DNA from 3 places in the Streptomyces sp. NPDC086147 genome. Region 1 is predicted to be linked to each of the others. Evidence: riboswitches for the same ligand, from Rfam matches in the RefSeq annotation. Region 1 holds a riboswitch; each other region holds the start of a gene.
What was found. A riboswitch is a leader RNA that binds a small molecule or an ion and turns the genes downstream of it on or off. The one in region 1 is predicted to bind thiamine pyrophosphate.

Region 1 (3,269 bases):
GCGGCGTCCGCCCCGCGCGGACGAGGGCTTCCGGCCGCCGGTCCCCGGGCGGTCGACGCCCTCCGCGCGGTCGGCGGAGACCACCAGCGCAGCGAGCGCCGTGGTGACCGGCACGGACGCCACCAGACCGATCGAGCCGACCAGCGTCCGGACGATCTCCTCGGCCACCAGCTCGCTGTTGGCCACCGTCCCCATGCTGCTCTGCGCGATGGAGAAGAGCAGCAGCAGCGGCAGGGCGGCGCCCGCGTAGGCGAGCACCAGCGTGTTCACGACCGAGGCGATGTGGTCGCGGCCGATCCGGATCCCCGCCCGGTACAGGCCGCGCGGCCCCATGCTCGGATCGGCCTGGTGCAGTTCCCAGACGGCCGAGGTCTGGGTGACGGTCACGTCGTCGAGCACACCGAGGGAACCGATGATCACACTGGCCAACAGCAGACCGGACATGTCGATGTCCGGGTAGAGGCCCTTGATCAGGCCGGTGTTGTCGTCGGTGTTGCCGCTGAGCGACGCCCAGCCGATGAAGAGCGAGCCGAGCAGCCCGATGAGCAGCAGCGAGATCAGCGTGCCGAGCACCGCGACCGAGGTGCGGGCCGAGAGGCCGTGGCACATGTAGAGCGCGATCAGCATGATCGCGCTCGACCCGACCACCGCCACCACCAGCGGGTTCGACCCCTGCAGGATCGCGGGCAGGATGAAGAACATCAGCACCAGGAAACTCACGGCGAGCGCGACCAGGGCCATGAGCCCCCGCATCCGCCCGACCGCCACGACCGCGAGGGCGAAGATGCCGGCGAGCACCGCCAACGGCACCTTCCGGTTTACGTCCGTCACCGAGTACTGGAGGTCGTACGGGGCGTCGGGGGCGTACGCCACCACCACGCCCTGCCCCTCCTCCAGCTGGCGCGGTGCGCCCGGCTGCACGATCTCGGTGAACTCGCGTCCCTTGTTCGCTCCTGTCGTGACCTCGATCTTCGCCCTCTTGCAGTCCCCCTGCTGGGCCTCGACCGCCTCGCGCCCCTCCGGTGTCGAGGTGTCCCCGGTCGGTGGGACCTGACCGGCGTTCACGACCTTGCAGTCGACCTGCTCGACGGAGACGACCTTGCCCTGTTCGGTCTGGCGGTCGAAACCGACGCCGGTGCGCTCGTGCGGCGGGGCGCCGCCGGGCCACAGGACCGCGAGCCCGACCAGGACGGCGGTGGCGAAGGGGACCAGGACGGCGGCGATGACCTTGCGCAGGTGCCGGGAGACGGGGGCGGCGGGCCCGTGACTGTGGCTGTGCCCGTGTCCGGCTCCATGACCGGGGCCGTGCCCGGATCCGTGCCCTGCTCCGCCGCCGGATCCATGGCCGTGGGACGGGTCCGGGCCGTGGGAGTGGTCGTGGGGCTCGGGGGTCTGCTGGGGGGAAGTCACCGACCGATCATCGCAAGAACGGCGGGGGCCCACTGTTCAGCACGCCCGGGATGGCGCTAGCGTGGTGACACCTTTGCACACGCGGGAGCTCGGAGCACCGGGCTGAGAGGGCGCTGATCACCGTACGCGCGTACCGATGTACGTACGGGAGGAGGCTGCGCCGACCGCCGAACCTGTTACCGGGTAATGCCGGCGTAGGGAGATCGGTCTCATGACCATTCAGGACGCACGCACGCCTGCCTCCGACCAGAACGACCAGTCCGCCGGGCGCACGCCGGGCTGGCACAAGGGATACGTCCAGGGCTCGCGCCCCGACCTGCGGGTGCCGGTCCGTCAGGTGCACCTCACCAACGGCAGGGACGTCACGCTGTACGACACCTCCGGCCCGTACACCGATCCCACCGTCGACACCGACGTGCGGCGGGGCCTGCCGCCGCTGCGCGAGAACTGGATCATCGCGCGCGGCGACACTGAGGAGTACGCGGGCCGCCCGGCCCGCCCCGAGGACGACGGCATCAAGCACACCTCGCCGCGCGGCGGCGGCCTCAAGAACCTCGACGCGGTCTTCCCCGGCCGCCCCCGCCTGCCGCGCCGGGGCCGCTCCGGCCAGGCGGTGACGCAGCTCGCGTACGCCCGCCGTGGCGAGATCACGCCGGAGATGGAGTACGTCGCGATCCGCGAGAACGTCTCCCCCGAGGTCGTGCGGGAGGAGATCGCGGCGGGCCGGGCCGTGCTCCCGGCGAACGTCAACCACCCGGAGATCGAGCCGATGATCATCGGCAAGCGGTTCCTGGTGAAGGTCAACGCCAACATCGGCAACTCCGCCGTCACCTCCTCCATCGAGGAGGAGGTGGAGAAGATGACCTGGGCGACCAAGTGGGGCGCCGACACGGTCATGGACCTGTCCACCGGCCGCAACATCCACACCACCCGCGAGTGGGTGCTGCGCAACTCCCCCGTGCCGATCGGCACCGTGCCGCTCTACCAGGCCCTGGAGAAGGTCGACGGCAGGGCCGAGGAGCTGAGCTGGGAGATCTACAAGGACACGGTGATCGAGCAGGCCGAGCAGGGCGTGGACTACATGACCGTGCACGCCGGCGTGCTCCTGCCGTACGTGCCGCTCACCGCGCGCCGCAAGACCGGCATCGTCTCGCGCGGCGGCTCGATCATGGCCGCCTGGTGCCTCGCGCACCACCGGGAGAACTTCCTCTACACGCACTTCGAGGAGCTCTGCGAGATCCTGGCGGCGTACGACGTCACGTACTCGCTCGGCGACGGCCTGCGCCCCGGCTCGATCGCCGACGCCAACGACGCCGCCCAGTTCGCGGAGTTGAGGACGCTCGGCGAGCTGAACACGATCGCCAAGCGCCACAACGTGCAGACGATGATCGAGGGCCCGGGACACGTCCCGATGCACAAGATCAAGGAGAACATCGACCTCCAGCAGGAGATCTGCGAGGAGGCGCCGTTCTACACGCTCGGCCCGCTGACCACGGACGTCGCGCCCGCGTACGACCACATCACCTCCGGCATCGGCGCGGCGATGATCGCCTGGTGGGGCACGGCGATGCTCTGCTACGTGACGCCCAAGGAGCACCTGGGCCTGCCCAACCGCGACGACGTGAAGACCGGTGTCATCACGTACAAGATCGCGGCCCACGCGGCGGACCTCGCCAAGGGGCACCCGGGCGCGCAGGAGTGGGACGACGCGCTCTCGGACGCGCGCTTCGAGTTCCGCTGGGAGGACCAGTTCAACCTGGCCCTCGACCCGGACACCGCGCGCGAGTTCCACGACGAGACGCTGCCGGCGGAGCCCGCGAAGACCGCGCACTTCTGCTCGATGTGCGGTCCGAAGTTCT
Region 2 (3,269 bases), on a different contig from region 1:
GAGGGCGTTGTCCCAGTGGTGGACGAGGAGGCGCTCGCCGTAGCGGGCGGAGGGGAAGGAGGCGCAGTCCCCGACCGCGTACACGTCGGGCAGGGAGGTGCGCAGCCGGTCGTCGGCGGTGACGGCGCCGCTCGGGTCGAGGGCGATGCCCGAGCCGGCGAGCCAGCCGGTGGCGGGGCGGGCGCCGATGCCGACGACGACGGCCTCGGCGGGCAGTTCGCGGCCGTCGGCGAGGAGGACCCGGCCGGGTTCGACGGTGTCCACGCGCGCGTGGGTGAGGAGTTCGGCGCCGTTCGCCCCGTACCACTCGGCCATGGGGGCGGCGACCTCGGCGGGCAGGGTGCCGGCGAGCGGGAGGTCCGCGGCCTCGACGACGGTGACGGCGCAGCCGGCCGCGAGCGCGGCGGTGGCGAACTCGGCGCCGATCCAGCCGGCGCCGACGACCACGACGGTGTGGCGGCGCTCCAGGACGGGCCCGAGGCGCACGGCGTCGTCGAGGGTGCGGAGCAGGTGGACGCCGGGGACGCCCTCGGAGCCGGGCAGGGTGACCGGGTGGGCGCCGGTGGCGATCACCAGCGTGTCGTACGGGACGGGTCCGGCCTCGGTGTCGACCTCGTGGTCGGCGGCGCGCAGTCCGGTGACGTCCACGCCGAGCCGGAGTTCGACGCCGAGCTCCTCGAAGTCGACCTCGAAGGCGGAGTCCTCGGCCTTCCCGAGGAGGACCGCCTTGGAGAGCGGGGGCCGGTCGTAGGGCTGGTGGGGTTCGGCCCCGAGGAGGGTCACGGGGCCGGTGAAGCCCTGCTCGCGGAGGGCGACGGCGGTCTGGACGCCCGCCATTCCGGCGCCGACGACCACGACGCGCCGCTGGGTCTGCTTCTGCTCGCTCACACGGCCACCTTACGTAACTGACGGCCCGTCAGGTGGGGTGGGGGTCGCGGCCCCCTCGTGACGGACGCGGGGCGGAAGCTAGTCTGGCGGGCGTAAAGCACTCGCGGGAGCCCGGACGCACCGGGCTGAGAGGGAGGCTGGCCGGCCTCCGACCGTACGAACCTGATCCGGGTCATGCCGGCGAAGGGAGGGGCTGGACGCCCATGCGTTCTTCCGACGATGCACAGGGATCCTCCGGCGCGGGAGGGGCTTCCGGCGCACGGGGAGCCTCCGACGGCCGAAGGGCCTTCGACGTCCTCGTGGTCGGGGGCGGGATCATCGGCCTGGTCACGGCCTGGCGGGCCGCGCGGCGCGGGCTGAGCACCGCCGTCGTCGACCCGGAGCCGGGCGGCGGGGCCGCGCGGGTCGCGGCCGGGATGCTCGCCGCCGTCACCGAGCTGCACTACGGCGAGGAGACCCTGCTCGGGCTCAACCTCGCCTCCGCCGCCCGCTATCCGGCCTTCGTCGCCGAGCTGGAGGAGGCCACCGGGCTCGACGTCGGCTACCGCGCCTGCGGCACCCTCGCCGTCGCCCTGGACGCCGACGACCGGGCCCACCTGCGCGAGCTGCACGCCCTGCAGACCCGCTGCGGGCTCGCCTCGGAGTGGCTGAGCGGCCGCGAGTGCCGCCGTCTGGAGCCGATGCTGGCGCCGGGGGTGCGCGGCGGCCTGCGGGTCGACGGCGACCACCAGGTGGACCCGCGCCGGCTCGCCGCCGCGCTCGTCGTCGCCTGCGAGCGGGCCGGGGTGGTCTTCCACCGGGCCCTCGCGGAGCGCCTGAGCGTGGTGCGGGACCGGGCGCGCGGCGCGGTCCTGGCCGGGGGCGGGGAGCTGGCGGCCGGGCAGACCGTGCTCGCGGCGGGCAGCCTGAGCGGGCGGCTCGCGGGGGTGCCGGACGAGGTGCTTCCGCCGGTCCGCCCGGTGAAGGGCCAGGTCCTGCGCCTGCGGGTGCCGCCCGCGTACGCCCCCTTCCTCTCCCGGACCGTCCGGGCCGTCGTCCGCGGCAGCCACGTCTACCTGGTGCCCCGTGAGAACGGCGAGCTGGTCGTCGGCGCCACCAGCGAGGAGCTGGGCTGGGACACCACGGTGACGGCGGGCGGGGTGTACGAGCTGCTGCGCGACGCCCACGAGCTGGTGCCCGGCCTCACCGAGCTGCCGCTCACCGAGACCCTGGCCGGGCTGCGCCCCGCCTCGCCGGACAACGCGCCGCTGCTCGGCCCCACCTCCCTGCCCGGCCTGCACCTGGCCACCGGCCACTACCGCAACGGGGTGCTGCTGACCCCCGTCACCGGCGACGTCATGGCCGAGGTGCTCACCACGGGCGCCCTGCCCGACGAGGCCCGCCCCTTCACGCCCCGCCGTTTCTCCCCCGCCCCTCCCGCACGTCAGGAGCAGCCCGCATGAGCGCGAACCCGCCCGCCGACGACGCGACCACGACCGTGACCGTGTCCGTGAACGGGGAGGCGCGCGAACTCTCCGGCCCCGTCTCCCTCGACGCCCTCGTGGCGACCCTGACCGCGGCCCCCTCCGGGGTGGCCGCCGCCGTCAACGAGACGGTGGTGCCGCGCGGCGAGTGGGCGTCGACGCGGCTCGGCGACGGGGACCGGGTCGAGGTCCTCACCGCGGTGCAGGGGGGCTGAGCGCGATGTCCGACGACGTGTTCGTCCTCGGCGGTACGGAGTTCTCCTCCCGCCTGATCATGGGCACCGGCGGCGCGCCCAGCCTCGACGTCCTGGAGCGCTCCCTGGTCGCCAGCGGCACGGAGCTGACCACGGTCGCCATGCGGCGCCTGGACCCGACCGTGCGGGGCTCGGTCCTCTCCGTCCTGGACCGGCTCGGCATCCGGGTCCTGCCCAACACGGCGGGCTGCTTCACGGCCGGCGAGGCGGTCCTGACCGCCCGGCTCGCCCGGGAGGCGCTCGGCACCGACTGGATCAAGCTGGAGGTCGTCGCCGACGAGCGGACCCTGCTGCCGGACGGGGAGGAGCTCCTGAACTCGGCGGAGACCCTGGTCGACGACGGCTTCACCGTCCTGCCGTACACCAACGACGACCCGGTCCTCGCCCGGAAGCTGGAGGACGTCGGGTGCGCGGCGATCATGCCGCTCGGCTCCCCCATCGGCTCCGGGCTCGGCATCCGCAACCCGCACAACTTCCGGCTGATCACGGAGCGGGCCGGGGTGCCGGTGATCCTGGACGCGGGGGCCGGCACGGCGTCGGACGCGGCGCTCGCGATGGAGCTGGGGTGCGCGGCGGTGATGCTGGCGTCGGCCGTCACCCGGGCGCAGGAACCGGTCCTGATGGCCTCGGCGATGCGGCACGCGGTCGAGGCGGGCCGGCTCGC
Region 3 (3,269 bases), on a different contig from region 1:
CCGTCCACGCGTGCACAGCGAGGATCGCGCCGACCGCGACGAACTGCACCAGGGTCAGCACCGCCGCCGTCGACAGGTCGAGCAGCCGGGCGGTCTGCCGGTAGATCTCCGCCTCCAGGGTCGTGTACGCGTCCCCGCCGAGGATCTGCACGACGCCGAAGGAGGTGAAGGTGAAGAGGAAGACCATCAGGGACGCCGCCGACACGGCCGGGACGAGCGCGGGCAGCGTCACCGTCCGCCAGGCCGTGAAGCGCGAGGCGCCGAGGACCCGGGCGGCCTCCTCCTGGCGCGGGTCGAGCTGCGACCAGAGGCCGCCGACGGTCCGGACGACGACCGCGTAGTTGAAGAAGACGTGGGCGAGGAGGATCGCCCACACGCTCGTGTCGAGCCGCAGCCCCCACAGCTCGTCCGTGAGCCCGTTCCGGCCGACCAGGGCCAGGAACGCCGTGCCGACCAGGACGGTGGGCAGCACGAACGGCACCGTGACCACGGCCCGCAGGACGCTCTTGCCGGGGAAGTCGAAGCGGGCGAAGACGTACGCGCCGGGCAGGGCGACGAGCAGGGTGAGACCGGTGGAGGCGAGCGCCTGCCAGGCGGTGAAGCCGAGCACGTCCAGGACGTCCGGCCGGGACAGCACCTCGCCGATCCGGCCGAACCGCCAGTCGCCGCCGGGCCGCAGGCCCCGGTCCACGATGGACACGACGGGCCACGCGAAGAACACCGCGAAGAACGCGACAGGCAGGGCCATGAGCCCGAGCCGCGCCGCGTTCCCGCGCGGGTCGCGCCTTACTTCAGGACGAGCGACGACCACTGCTGGATCCACGCGTCACGCTTCTCGGCGATCTTCCCGGGCTCCATCGTCTCCGGCTTCTCCACGACCACGCCGTGCTTCGTGAACAGCTCTGGCAGCACCGCGCCCTTCGCCACCGGGTTCACGAACATCTGGAGCGGCATGTCCTCCTGGAACTTCTTCGAGATCAGGAAGTCGATCAGCGCCTTGCCGCCCTCGGGGTTCTTCGCCCCGTTCAGCAGGCCCGCGAACTCGGTCTGCCGGAAGCAGGTGCCGGTGGAGACGCCGGTGGGCGCGACCTTCGGCTGCGGCTCGCCGTACAGCACCTCGACCGGCGGGCTGGAGGCGTACGACACGACGAGCGGCCGGTCGCCCTTGGCCTGCTTGCCGCCGGCCGAACCGGAGAACTCCTGGTTGTAGGCGAGCTCCCAGCTGTCGACGGTCTTCACGCCGTTGGCCTTGAGCTTCTTCCAGTAGTCCTGCCAGCCGTCGTCGCCGTACTTCGCGGCCGTGCCGAGGAGGAAGCCGAGGCCCGGGGAGGACCGCTCCGGGTTCTCGACCACCAGCAGGTCCTTGTACTCCGGCTTCGCCAGGTCGTCGAAGGTCACCGGCGGCGCCAGCTTCTTGTCGGCGAAGTACTTCTTGTCGTAGTTGACGCAGATGTCGCCGGAGTCGATCGGGGTGACCCGGTTCTCCTTGTCGAGCCGGTACTCCGCCGGGATCCCGTCCAGGCCCTTCGCCTCGTACGGCACGAAGATGCCGTTGTCGAGGGCGCGGGACAGGAGGGTGTTGTCGACGCCGAAGAAGACGTCGCCCTGCGGGGAGCCCTTGGTCAGGATCTCCTTGTTGACCGCCTCGCCGGCGTCGCCGGCCTTGAGGACCTTGACGGTGAACCCGGTCTGCTTCGTGAACTCGGCCAGCACCTCCTTGGAGGCGTTGAACGAGTCGTGGCTCACCAGCGTCACGGTCTTCGGCGCGGGCGTGCCGGTCTTGCCGGCGGCCTCGCGGGCGTCGTCGGTGCCGCAGGCGGCGAGGGTCGTGACGCCCAGCGCCGCGACGAGCGCGACGGCGGCCGTCTTCTTGATGCTCACTGAGATTCCTCCTGGGGGTGACCAGGAAGAGACGCGGCCCCGCCCGCGGCCGGCGGACCGGGCGCGGGCAGGGCGCAACAGCTTGAGTTACGACCGAACTTCCTACCCAGAATGACCTGGGCGAGGTTCAGAGGGTCTGCGGTCTGACGGACACCGCACTCTCAGCGCTGTGGCGCTCCCCTGTCGGAATATGGAGATGTGTTCGAGCTCAGGGTACAAGCTCAGCGCTCGGCGGCGGCCAGCTGTCCACAGGCACCGTCGATCTCCTGACCTCGGGTGTCCCGCACGGTCACCGGCACGCCGTGGCGGGCGATCGCCTCCACGAAGGCCTTCTCGTCCTCTGGGCGCGACGCCGTCCACTTCGACCCGGGCGTCGGGTTCAGCGGGATCAGGTTGACGTGGACCCGCTTGCCCTTGAGCAGCCGGCCGAGCAGGTCGCCGCGCCAGGCCTGGTCGTTGATGTCCCGGATGAGGGCGTACTCGATGGAGATCCGGCGCCCGGACTTCTCCGCGTACTCCCAGGCGGCGTCGAGGACCTCCCGGACCTTCCAGCGCGTGTTGACGGGCACGAGGGTGTCGCGCAGCTCGTCGTCCGGGGCGTGCAGGGAGACCGCGAGCCGGCACTTGAAGCCCTCGTCGGCGAAGCGCAGCATCGCGGGCACGAGTCCGACGGTGGAGACGGTGATGCCGCGCTGGGACAGGCCCAGGCCGTCCGGCTCGGGGTCGGTGAGGCGGCGGATGGCGCCGACGACCCGCTTGTAGTTGGCGAGCGGCTCGCCCATGCCCATGAACACGATGTTCGACAGGCGGGCCGGGCCGCCGGGGACCTCGCCGTCGCGCAGGGACCGCATGCCGTCGACGATCTGGTGCACGATCTCGGCGGTCGACAGGTTCCGGTCGAGACCGGCCTGTCCGGTCGCGCAGAACGGGCAGTTCATCCCGCAGCCGGCCTGCGAGGAGATGCACATGGTGACCCGGTCCGGGTAGCGCATGAGCACCGACTCCACGAGCGTGCCGTCGTGCAGCCGCCACAGGGTCTTGCGGGTGGTGTCGTCGTCGCACGAGATGTGCCGCACCACGGACATCAGGTCGGGCAGCAGCTCCCCGGCCAGCTTCTCCCGCGAGGCGGCCGGGATGTCGGTCCACTCGGCGGGGTCGTGCGCGTACCGCGCGAAGTAGTGCGTGGACAGCTGCTTGGCGCGGAAGGGCTTCTCGCCGATCGCGGCGACGGCCTCCTTCCGCTCGGCGGGCGTGAGGTCGGCGAGGTGCCGCGGCGGCTTCTTGGCTCCGCGGGGGGCGACGAAAGTGAGTTCTCCGGGCTTGGGCATGGTGCTACCAGTGTCGCAGAGATACGAAGAGGGACCCGCCGTCCTGTGGACAACGGGCCC

Region 2: another riboswitch for thiamine pyrophosphate. It lies ahead of thiO (glycine oxidase ThiO); the one in region 1 lies ahead of thiC (phosphomethylpyrimidine synthase ThiC).
Region 3: another riboswitch for thiamine pyrophosphate. It lies ahead of AB0398_RS04410 (thiamine ABC transporter substrate-binding protein); the one in region 1 lies ahead of thiC (phosphomethylpyrimidine synthase ThiC).

What each region holds. Positions count from the first base shown of each region.
Region 1 is NZ_JBFBJO010000003.1:175,527-178,795, reverse strand. Features, by position in the region: gene AB0398_RS08875 (YibE/F family protein) at 1-1,410, opposite strand, end outside; TPP riboswitch at 1,482-1,628, shown strand; gene thiC (phosphomethylpyrimidine synthase ThiC) at 1,622-3,269, shown strand, end outside.
Region 2 is NZ_JBFBJO010000006.1:921-4,189, forward strand. Features, by position in the region: gene AB0398_RS15355 (FAD-dependent oxidoreductase) at 1-888, opposite strand, end outside; TPP riboswitch at 982-1,094, shown strand; gene thiO (glycine oxidase ThiO) at 1,092-2,330, shown strand; gene thiS (sulfur carrier protein ThiS) at 2,327-2,566, shown strand; gene AB0398_RS15370 (thiazole synthase) at 2,572-3,269, shown strand, end outside.
Region 3 is NZ_JBFBJO010000001.1:931,976-935,244, reverse strand. Features, by position in the region: gene AB0398_RS04415 (iron ABC transporter permease) at 1-748, opposite strand, end outside; gene AB0398_RS04410 (thiamine ABC transporter substrate-binding protein) at 787-1,881, opposite strand; TPP riboswitch at 1,963-2,073, opposite strand; gene rlmN (23S rRNA (adenine(2503)-C(2))-methyltransferase RlmN) at 2,103-3,209, opposite strand.